DNA from 2 places in the Bacillus sp. MUM 13 genome. Region 1 is predicted to be linked to the other one. Evidence: predicted binding sites of a transcription regulator. Region 1 holds the regulator's gene; the other holds the start of a gene.
What was found. The regulator NrdR, encoded in region 1, represses ribonucleotide reductase genes. The targets are predictions, from matches to a motif close to AACACNATATATNGTGTT.

Region 1 (5,192 bases):
TGAGCCGCTTGTATCAATAGACTTTAACACGAATCCTCATTCAGCCATCATTGATGGACTGTCAACAATGGTCATGGGGACAAGGAAGGTGAAGGTCTTAGCCTGGTATGATAATGAATGGGGTTATTCCTGCCGTGTTGTGGACCTTGTGAACCTGGTGGCAGATGAAATGCTTAGTATGAAAGAAATGAAGGTAGGATAAACAGAAGGAGCTCCCCTGAAGAGGGAAGCTTCTTTTTTTGGATCATTTCTTAAGTTAATGAGTCTGAGAGGAAAACCCATTGTTAAATCATGTTAATTGGAACGAGCATCCCGAAGCGGAAATCAGCCACCTTGTTTCACAGCTGCAACGTTTACGAAAACTCCCTTTATAAATGACGGACAGCAATAAAGAAACATTTTTAATATGGATTTTTATTTTGGAAAAGATATGCAGAGTGCGGGCTGCTCCCCGTTTCGTGTAAAATCAAGGGATTTTCAGATAGCTGGATATAAAAAAGATATGTTGCAAAGTAATAATAAACAAAGTATACTATGATTCGTGAACTTCTTAGGTTAGACCTTCATAATGGCTACTTAAAGGGTTAGGACCTCTTTGGACTAACTTTCCCCCGTGGTAGTTATTTGCTTGAAATTTACAAAAATATTTTTATCATGTTAAGGGGGAAACATAAACATGGAAACAATGGGCAGACATGTAATATCAGAACTTTGGGGCTGTGACTTCGAAAAATTAAACGATATGAATTATATTGAGCAGGTTTTTGTTGATGCAGCATTAAAATCTGGAGCAGAGGTCCGTGAAGTGGCCTTCCATAAATTTGCACCACAGGGAGTTAGCGGAGTAGTAATTATTTCTGAGTCTCATCTGACTATCCACAGCTTTCCTGAACACGGATATGCAAGCATAGATGTGTATACATGCGGAGATTTGAACCCGCACATTGCTGCAGACTACATTGCAGAGGCATTGAATGCACAAACACGCGAAAATATCGAACTTCCGCGTGGAATGGGCCCTGTACAAGTGAAAAATACTAAAGTTAATGCACTATAATTTAATGACGATTCAGGAGATGCCCGCGCGGCGTCTCTTTTTATTTGCAGGGAAATAGGGAATTTCAGGCATACTTGCCTTGCCATTACTGCTCTTTGTTCCTCGGAATATGATGCTTATGCTTTTTTTTACACAGTTCGACATGTATAATGATTACATCAAAACAATTTCAAGGATGATGTGTATGGCTTTGTTTCAGTCTATTTTTAAACGGTACAATCAGCAATGTGAAACGAACGATCATCATAAAGATGAATTGCTAAGGACGCATTATTATAAAGCGAATGCAGAAACAGCGCTTCGTGCAGCAGAAGAGATTTTTGCAAATAAACAGCAATTTGAAATTAAATCTGTTTCAAAGGAGCACGGTGAAGTTTTTGCTGTGACCCGAAAGGCCCCGCGCATATCCATTATTGCAACCGTCGTAACCGTAAAACCGTTTGAAACTGCAGTCGATTTTACAGTCTCCACGGAAAAGCGCTCCCTGACCGGGGTATATCCGCTACTGTCCAGGGTGGCTGCTGGTTCCTACGAACAACTTGACAAGAAGCTCCCGGCTGCAGCCGGAAAAAAAGCATAATTGCTGGCTTCCAGGAGCTCTGAAAGCTTCTGAACAGTTCTTTATTTCTTCTTGTACTGACAGGTTCTTTTTATAGTATAATGGTATGAAAATGGTTCGTTCTCCATGGATAGGGAGAACTGCATAAACGGAGCTGATAAATGATGAAATGCCCGTCCTGCCAATATAACGGCACACGAGTATTGGACTCCCGGCCTGTAGACGAAAGCCGCTCCATCCGCCGCCGAAGGGAATGCGAGGTGTGCGGGTACCGTTTCACAACATTCGAAAAGGTTGAGGAAATACCTCTAATCGTTGTGAAAAAAGGGGGAACCCGAGAGGAATTCAGCAGGGATAAGATTCTCCGCGGCCTGATAAGGGCATGCGAAAAGCGTCCTGTGCCTTTGAAGGAACTAGAGGAAATTACAAATTTCGTTGAAAAGGAACTGAGAAGCCAGGGGATATCGGAAGTCAAGAGCGACAGCATTGGCGAAATGGTCATGGACAAGCTGGCAGGGGTAGATGAAATTGCTTATGTCAGATTTGCATCCGTGTACAGGCAGTTTAAAGATATTAATGTATTTATAGATGAATTGAAGGATTTAATTAATAAAGAGAAAAAGAGCTGAGGCAACTACTTTGGCTCTTTTTTTCACTGAAAAGCCGTGAAATCATAAAAGATTGCGCAAACTACTGTTGACTGTGAACGCGGGCGGCCTGGCAGCTGCGGCTCCTGCACCCGCTATGATTCACTTTGGAAAGGTTTGAATATGGATGTCCAACCACTGGCAGGAATTGCTTCCCGTAGACCGATATTCGGTATCATCAGCAGGGCTGCTTCATGATTATGACCGCAAAGTATTGACACTATTGTATCAGCCGCTGATCGGGCCGGTATGCATCAGCCTTTATATGACTTTATGGAGTGAGCTTGAAGAAAACCGCCTTTGGTCAGAGTCTTCCCTGCATTATAATTTGATGAACACAATGAGCATGAATTTGAGAGAAATATATGATGCGAGAACCAAGCTAGAAGGTATCGGCCTTTTGACGGTTTATAAAAAGAAGGCAGATGAAAACAAGCAGTTTATTTATGAAGTGAATCCGCCGCTGAGTCCGGAACAGTTTTTCACGGACGGCATGCTGAACATTTATTTATATAAAAAAGTAGGAAAAGCCCAATTTATGCGCCTGAAGAAATTCTTCTGTGATGATCGTGTGCCTGTTGGGGAATATGAACAGGTAACCAAATCTTTTGCGGAAATCTTCGCTTCGGATCACCTTGATTCTTTGTATGTTACAGATGAGTCTTTAAAGGATTTAAGCGTAGACCAGTCCAAGAGATTAATGAATCGAAAAGAAGGCGTAGAGCTGCAGGGGTTTGAGCATACATTTGATTTTGATTTGCTGTTTGCTGGCATCAAAACCTCGCTCGTGCCGCGCAGGGCATTTAATTTGAAGGTCAGGGACACGATTGCCAAGCTCTCCTTTTTATATGGAATTGATCCCATACAGATGCAAAAGCTTGTTCTCGGCTCTCTTGATATAGACAATGAAATTGATCTGGAAGAACTGAGGAAATCAGCCCGCGACTGGTACCAGATGGAATATCATGCTGACATGCCGAGCCTTATTGAAAGGGTTCAGCCCCTAAAATATATTTCACATTCCGAAGAGCCTAAAACGAAGGAACAGCTTTATATCCGCCATTTAGAAACCGTATCGCCGCGCAGCCGTTTGATCCAGCTATCTGGCGGTGCTGAGCCGTCCAAATCTGATTTGCAGATTCTCGAGGATATTATGCTCAAGCAAAACCTGACACCGGGAGTAACGAATGTGCTTGTTGAATATGTGATGATCAAAACTGATATGAAGCTGACGAAGGCTTATGTGGAAAAAATTGCGAGCCATTGGGCAAGAAAGCGTGTTGTTACGGTTGCAGAGGCCATGGAGCTCGCCAAAAGCGAGCACAGGCAATATCAGGAATGGGCAGATAATAAGAAAACAGGAAATACCCGCTCGAAAAAAGCCATTAGGACGGAATCTGTTCCAGAGTGGCTGAATGAAGTGGAAGACAATGAAAGCTCTCCTGCAGCGGCTGCGAAGGTTACCGAAAATGAGAGCCTTGAAGAACGGAAGAGACAGTTTGAGGAAAAATTAAGAAAGCTAAAAACTGGAGGTGAAGCAGCCCGTGGAACGGATTGATAAATCGCTGAATAAGCTTGCTAATACCGGAGATTTTCAGAAAAGATATGAACGGACTAAAAATGAAATCCTGAATGATGAAAATGTCCGTTATTTTTTAAATGAAAACAGTTCCGCCATTTCGAAGGAAACTGTGGATAAAAACCTGATGAAGCTTTATGAATATAGCACACAAAGTAAAAATGGCTGTGAAAAATGTCCAAGCCTTGAAGGCTGCATAAATGTGATGGAAGGCTATCAGCCGCATTTGGTCCTTCAAGGCAATGGAATTGATCTTCATTACGAGCCATGTCCCCGGAAAATAGTTCATGATGAAAAAACCAAACGGGAAAAACTGATTCAGAGCCTGTATGTTCCGAGGGATATACTGTCTGCAGGCATAGAAGATTTTTATCTGAGCGATTCGTCTGCAGGCAGAATGGATGCAGGCGAAAAGGCAATGGCCTTTGTGATGGATTATGAGCCTGGGAAAAAGCAGAAGGGGTTATTCCTGTATGGGAAATTTGGTGTCGGGAAGACATATCTGCTTGGGGCCATTGCAAATGAGCTGGCCAAAAAACAAATTTCTTCCCTGATTGTATATGTGCCTGACTTTCTCAGAGAACTAAAAGGGTCCATTGGGGACAATACGATCAATGAAAAAATAGAAATGACCAAGCATGCTCCTATACTTATGCTTGATGATTTTGGTGCGGAAACGATGACAAGCTGGGGAAGAGATGAAGTCATCGGGCCCATTCTGCAGTTTAGAATGCTTGAAAATCTTCCTACCTTTTTCACGTCCAATTTCGACATGGACGGCTTGAAAAATCATTTAACCTTTTCACAGCGGGGGGAAAAAGAAGAAGTAAAGGCAGCACGGGTCATGGAGAGGATCCGCTATCTGGCTGAGCCTATCCATTTAAACGGGAAAAATAGAAGACTTTAAAATTTACATTAAACAGGCGGCTGCGGACAGCTGCCTGTTTTTATGTTTTAAGCTCTATTTTTAAAGATTTTTGTTTTTTAATTGTTCTGTGAAGCGAACCTGTTGTTAAACCGGGTTGATTGGAGTGTAAGGTGCGAGACTCCTGTGGGATTAGCGGGAAGGTGAGACCCCGCAAGCGCGCTTGTGAGGCTCACCGCCCGCCCCACGGAAAGCGAGCATCCTGGAGCGGAAATCAACCCCCTCTTTCAATAGAAGCAAAGTTTACGAAAACCGCCTTCTTTTAAGAATTTTTGCATAAAGTCTCATTTTTCCATATTCTGTTCCCCTCCTGCTTCTAAATAGAAGGCTTATCCCATATACATAAGCAGAAAGGCAGGCTTAGGGGGGAATAGATTTGGTGCATATCCATTTTCAAAACGAATCAGAAGCAATCATTTTAAAGA
Region 2 (5,192 bases), on a different contig from region 1:
TCACCTTCATCTGTATAACCCGTCACCCTAATTTTATCTTTTTGGTGAGCTTCCATATTGTCTAAGAAATCTTTAAATCGATTAAAGTTTTTAATTCCTGCTGGGGTAAAAACAACATCGCCTTTTTTAACAGCTTCTTCTGAATTGTAAGCTGTTGATTTTGAACATCCTGATAATAGTATAAGACCAACAAATGTTAGACAAATAACTTTCCGCATGGATACCTCCCATTCACTTACGAGTTTTCTTATCTTATATGTCCATTCTCATGAAGTCTCCAAACAAGTTTATTCCACTGACTGTCCAGTGGGAATCCCCGTTTACACCTGATTGCTACCAGCCCATTCTTGAAATTGGATCTTTACCCCTGCCCCCTGCCAAGCCTTTCCTTTTCTCCCCATAACGGGTCATTCGGATTGGCTCTTTTGTAGAAGTGGCTTTTATAACAATCCGTATAGGCTGAAAAAAGGCACTCAGCATATACCCTTTTGATAATATCACGCTTTTTTGCACGGTTATTTTTCGGAAAATTTTCATTATACCCTAGCTCTATAAAGGAAAGGATAGGGGACATGATGAAGAACCTGCCGATATAAGAACGAGTCAATCGCAAGGGAAACGTAAGTTTCTTTTCGTATCGAAGATGTCCGTATCTCTCCTTGTTTCTTTCTTTTTGCTTTTTTAGCATATCAGCAAATTCCGAAGCCAAATCAATTTCAGGCATGGATTTTACTAGTTCAGGTTTTGTATCTGACACCGTATAATGGATGTCTTCCGATAAAAGAAAGAGATTCTGATAAGGTCTTCCCAATTTACCATTTTCCCCGATTAAAACTACAGCTATCTTATTCCTCAACTCTTCCTCCGTTTCCGTTGAAGGTGTAAAAGATTGAAGAAGTCGATTCATGACAAAATAACCATGGTTATTTAAAAGTAATTTACTTCAAAAATGAACAAAAATTCGTGCTGCCTTCCTGTTTTGATTCCTCTTATTTTCTGAGCCAATCCCAGATCCACGATCTTCTTTCATCCATTTGTCGATTCTAGGTGCACTAGTTTTTCAGACATAAAAAAATACCTCTTTAGACAATATTATCCAAAGAGGTATTTATTCACAACCTTTTTATAACCATCGCAGCTTTATTTCAAAGCTGTACAAAAAGAAAGGATGCATAATTAATTTTTACAAGCCGCATTTTAATTGGGCACCGCAGTTTGTGCAGGTGTTGCAGCCTCCCATTTCCTGGACTTCACCTTTTCGGCAGACCGGGCAGGTATTTCCTACTTCGGAGCCGATTGTCATATTTGTGGAGCGAAGCTCATTGATGGTATCCACTAAGACTATTTTTTTCTTTTCCTGTGAAGCAGGTTCTTCATATTTTTCTTCATCAAATGTATTTTCTTCGGCTTTAAGTGTCAATACCTGGCTGTCGCGGCTTCCATCTACATAAACAGTTCCGCCTTTGGCACCGCCTTTATATAAGCGTTCATATACCTTCTGAACCTGGTCTACATTATAGCCTTTAGGCGCGTTGACGGTTTTGCTGATGGAACTGTCAATCCAGCGCTGGATGATGCACTGTACGTCTGCATGTGCTTCAGGTGCAAGTTCCATGGCTGAAATAAACCATTCCGGCAAATTGCCGGCGTCTGCCTCTGGATGCGCTGCAAGATATTCCTGGACAATATCCGCTTTCACCTCAATAAACTTGCCTAAGCGGCCGCTGCGGAAATAGGTGAATGAAAAATACGGTTCAAGGCCTGTTGAAACGCCCACCATTGTTCCGGTGCTTCCTGTCGGCGCCACTGTCAGCAAGTGGGAATTGCGGATTCCGTATTTGATAATGTCTTCACGGATATCCTCAGGCATTTTTTTCATGAATCCTGTCTGGATAAAAGCATTTCTTAACTCTAGAGTCTCCGCTTCAGTCGAACCAGTCAGGAACGGGAAGCTTCCTTTTTCCTTTGCCAGCTCGATTGATGCCCTGTAAGCTGATACAGCAATTGTTTCAAACACTTTGTCAATCAGCACATTGCCTTCTTCGGAGCCGTATTCTGTTTCACAGTAAATCAATAAATCATGCAGACCCATAACGCCAAGGCCTACCCTGCGCTCTCCAAGTGCCTGCTTTTTATTTTCTGCCAGGAAGTATGGAGTGGCATCAATTACGTTATCCTGCATCCTGACCCCAATTTCAACGGTCTGCTTCAATTTTTCAAAATTGACGGTTTTATTTTCCTTATCCGCCATTTCAGCAAGGTTAACTGCTGCCAGGTTACATACAGAATAAGGCGCAAGAGGCTGTTCGCCGCACGGATTGGTTGCTACAACCTGCTGGCCATAGCTCTTTGCATTCGTCATGTCATTTGCATTGTCGATAAAGAAAATGCCTGGTTCAGCCGAATAAGTCGCACATATATTGATCAGGTTCCAAAGCTCTTTTGCCTGGATTTTTCTGTATACACGAACCTTCATGCCGCGTTTTTCCCATTCGCGGACATCACCGACTTCATGCCATTCCCGGTTGTAAATTTCCATTTCTTCCGGGCTGTAACCTTCTGTATCCGGGAATCTCAGTTCATAGACTCCGTCGTTTTCAACAGCTTCCATAAATTCCTTTGTCAGGCAGACTGAAATATTTGCGCCCGTAAGGAATTCCTGGTTATGCACGCTGTAATTGCCGCCAGTCCTGATCTTTTCTTCCGCTTCCCTGATGATTTTATCATTAAATCCGCCCAATCCGGGAATATGCTTATAATTGATGATCCCCTGGTACATGGATTCTTCCTGCTCGCTAAGCGGAGTGAACTTCAGCTTTTCATTTGCATATTTCCTGATCGTCTCGTCCTCTGTATTTTCCATGAGATATCTGAGGATACGCGGGTTTTGCATCTTGGAAATGATGAACTCAATAATATCAGGATGCCAGTCAGCAAGCATAATCATTTGTGCGCCGCGCCTGCTTCCGCCCTGCTCAACAAGATGTGTCAGCTTTGCAATATCATCCAGCCATGAGACGGAGCCAGATGATTTTCCGTTCACACCCTTTGCAAGAGTATTGCGCGGACGAAGAGTCGAACCATTCGTTCCGACACCGCCGCCGCGGCTCATGATTTCCATGACCTGCTTTCTATGCTCGGAGATGCCTTCACGGGAATCCTGGATAAAAGGCATAACATAGCAGTTGAAATAGGTTACATCTGTATTGGCGCCCGCGCCATATAGCACCCTTCCAGCCGGAACAAAGTTCATGCTCGACAATTCCTGATAATATTTTTCAAACCATTCTTTCTGCTTATCTTCCGAAGCTTCTACAGAAACAAGGCCTGTCGCATTTCTTTTCGCAATTTGCTCATAAAAAACTTCGAGAGGTTTTTCAATAACATCAAGCGGACGGTTTACGATGCCAGTCTCCACTTCCTCCTGGGTGTCAAGCGAACCGCGGTACTCATCTTCAACCGAGACCTTCGCCTTTTTGTTTTCCCAATCGATGTCTGTAATATAGCCAAGCCCTCTTGCCGGAAATTTCGGATCTTCCTTGATTGTCAATACAACAAAATCCCCGATGGCCAATGTGATTTTCTCTGTATCCTTAAAGGCATAGCGGTCAAGCATGACAAGCCTTGACACTCCTTTATGGGCCGTATTCATTTCAGGCGTTACAGGATGAACCTGCGGAAATAAAGAAATATCCTTATTCAGCCTGTCTACATTTATTTTCCTCTTTTGGTTCATTATTACAGACATGATTCCCTCTCCTTTGTGTATCCATTTCTGACTTTAACTGTTCGAATCTATATGTAGTGCTGCTTTTGCCATTCGAATTAAAAAGTACCCTCAATTTATCATATTAAAACACCAAAATCAATATATAGTGTTCGAATTAACAAATTAACTACTATATATTGAATTTAGTTAGAGATAATTTCTTTTTGTCAAACTCCATAAAACCTCCAAGTAAAAGAAAAAGGAAGAAAAATATCGATTTTTGTTAGTTTTTGAAGGTATTTCGAACATTTCAGGAGTTGCTTTTTTATTAAGCTAAAAAAGCCTTTATTATCAATGATTGTTAAAATCCTTCAATAAAAAAAATATTTTTTTCGTGTTTACTTCTTAGCTGGAGGAAAATGAGACAAATAAAAAAAGCGGACAATGCCGCTTTACGTTATCTCATAAAATTCCAGTCTTCGCTTTCATATTTGCTTTTGGCAATTTCATTCACTTCTGCAAGCTGTTCCTCTGATAGCTGATATGGCTTTAGATTGATGCCGAGTCCCTCAGCGAAACCCTTTTCAAAAGCCGTTTTTGCTTCATCAAGGGAAATAGTCCGTCCCGCAATATCGTTAATGGCAACCGCCTTGCTTTTAAAGCTCTTCATCATTCTTTCCTTGAGCCTGTCACTTGAAAAGTTAAATAAGCTGAACAGCTTTTCATCTTCAAGATCCAATAAAATGGAGCCATGCTGCAGAATCACGCCTTTTTGGCGCGTTTGTGCGCTGCCGGCCACTTTCCTGCCCTCCACCACAAGCTCATACCAGCTTGGTGCATCAAAACAAACCGACGAACGCGGCTCCTTTAGGGCGTTCTTTTCTTTTTCTGTTCTAGGGACTGCGAAATACGCATCCAGCCCTAAATTTATAAACCCTTTAAGTATTCCTTCTGATATTACCCGGTAAGCCTCTGTTACATTTTTAGGCATATCCGGATATTCTTCATTCACGATAACGCTATATGTAAGTTCGTGTTCATGCAGGACCGCGCGGCCTCCAGTAGGCCGTCTCACAAAGCCAAGCCCCTGCCTTTTGACTTCTTCAAGATTAATTTCTTTTTCTGCTTTTTGGAAATATCCGATGGAAAGAGTGGCAGGATCCCAGCCATAAAACCGGATAATTGGCGGTATCTTCCCGGCACTGTGCCAGTTTAATAGTGCTTCATCCATGGCCATATTAAAGGATGGGGAACAATTCCCGGAATCAATAAAGGCCCAAGTTTCCTTATTCATATATAACCCTCTTCACTGCTTAGTATTTCTATCCAATTGTAGTTTAACAAAATTGGCACTTAATAAAAAGGAAATAGTTTTATCGCAGGATAATGATAAACACTGGAAAAATCTTTTGATTATCGTGCGCTGTAATTATATAATAAGTGGTGTCTGCAAGTTGGATTTAGTCAGAAAGGAGAATTTTTC

Region 2: BIV59_RS04770 (vitamin B12-dependent ribonucleotide reductase) is a predicted target of NrdR. The motif match lies at 3,863-3,880, and genes of this name have one in related genera.

What each region holds. Positions count from the first base shown of each region.
Region 1 is NZ_MLYQ01000022.1:45,372-50,563, reverse strand. It holds gene BIV59_RS07255 (glyceraldehyde-3-phosphate dehydrogenase) at 1-202, shown strand, start outside; gene speD (adenosylmethionine decarboxylase) at 677-1,057, shown strand; gene BIV59_RS07245 (hypothetical protein) at 1,242-1,637, shown strand; gene nrdR (transcriptional regulator NrdR) at 1,781-2,245, shown strand; gene BIV59_RS07235 (replication initiation and membrane attachment family protein) at 2,391-3,821, shown strand; gene dnaI (primosomal protein DnaI) at 3,808-4,749, shown strand; gene ytxC (sporulation protein YtxC) at 5,147-5,192, shown strand, end outside.
Region 2 is NZ_MLYQ01000013.1:58,504-63,695, reverse strand. It holds gene BIV59_RS04780 (DUF4362 domain-containing protein) at 1-218, opposite strand, end outside; gene BIV59_RS04775 (hypothetical protein) at 362-856, opposite strand; gene BIV59_RS04770 (vitamin B12-dependent ribonucleotide reductase) at 1,184-3,748, opposite strand; gene BIV59_RS04765 (lipoate--protein ligase family protein) at 4,167-5,003, opposite strand.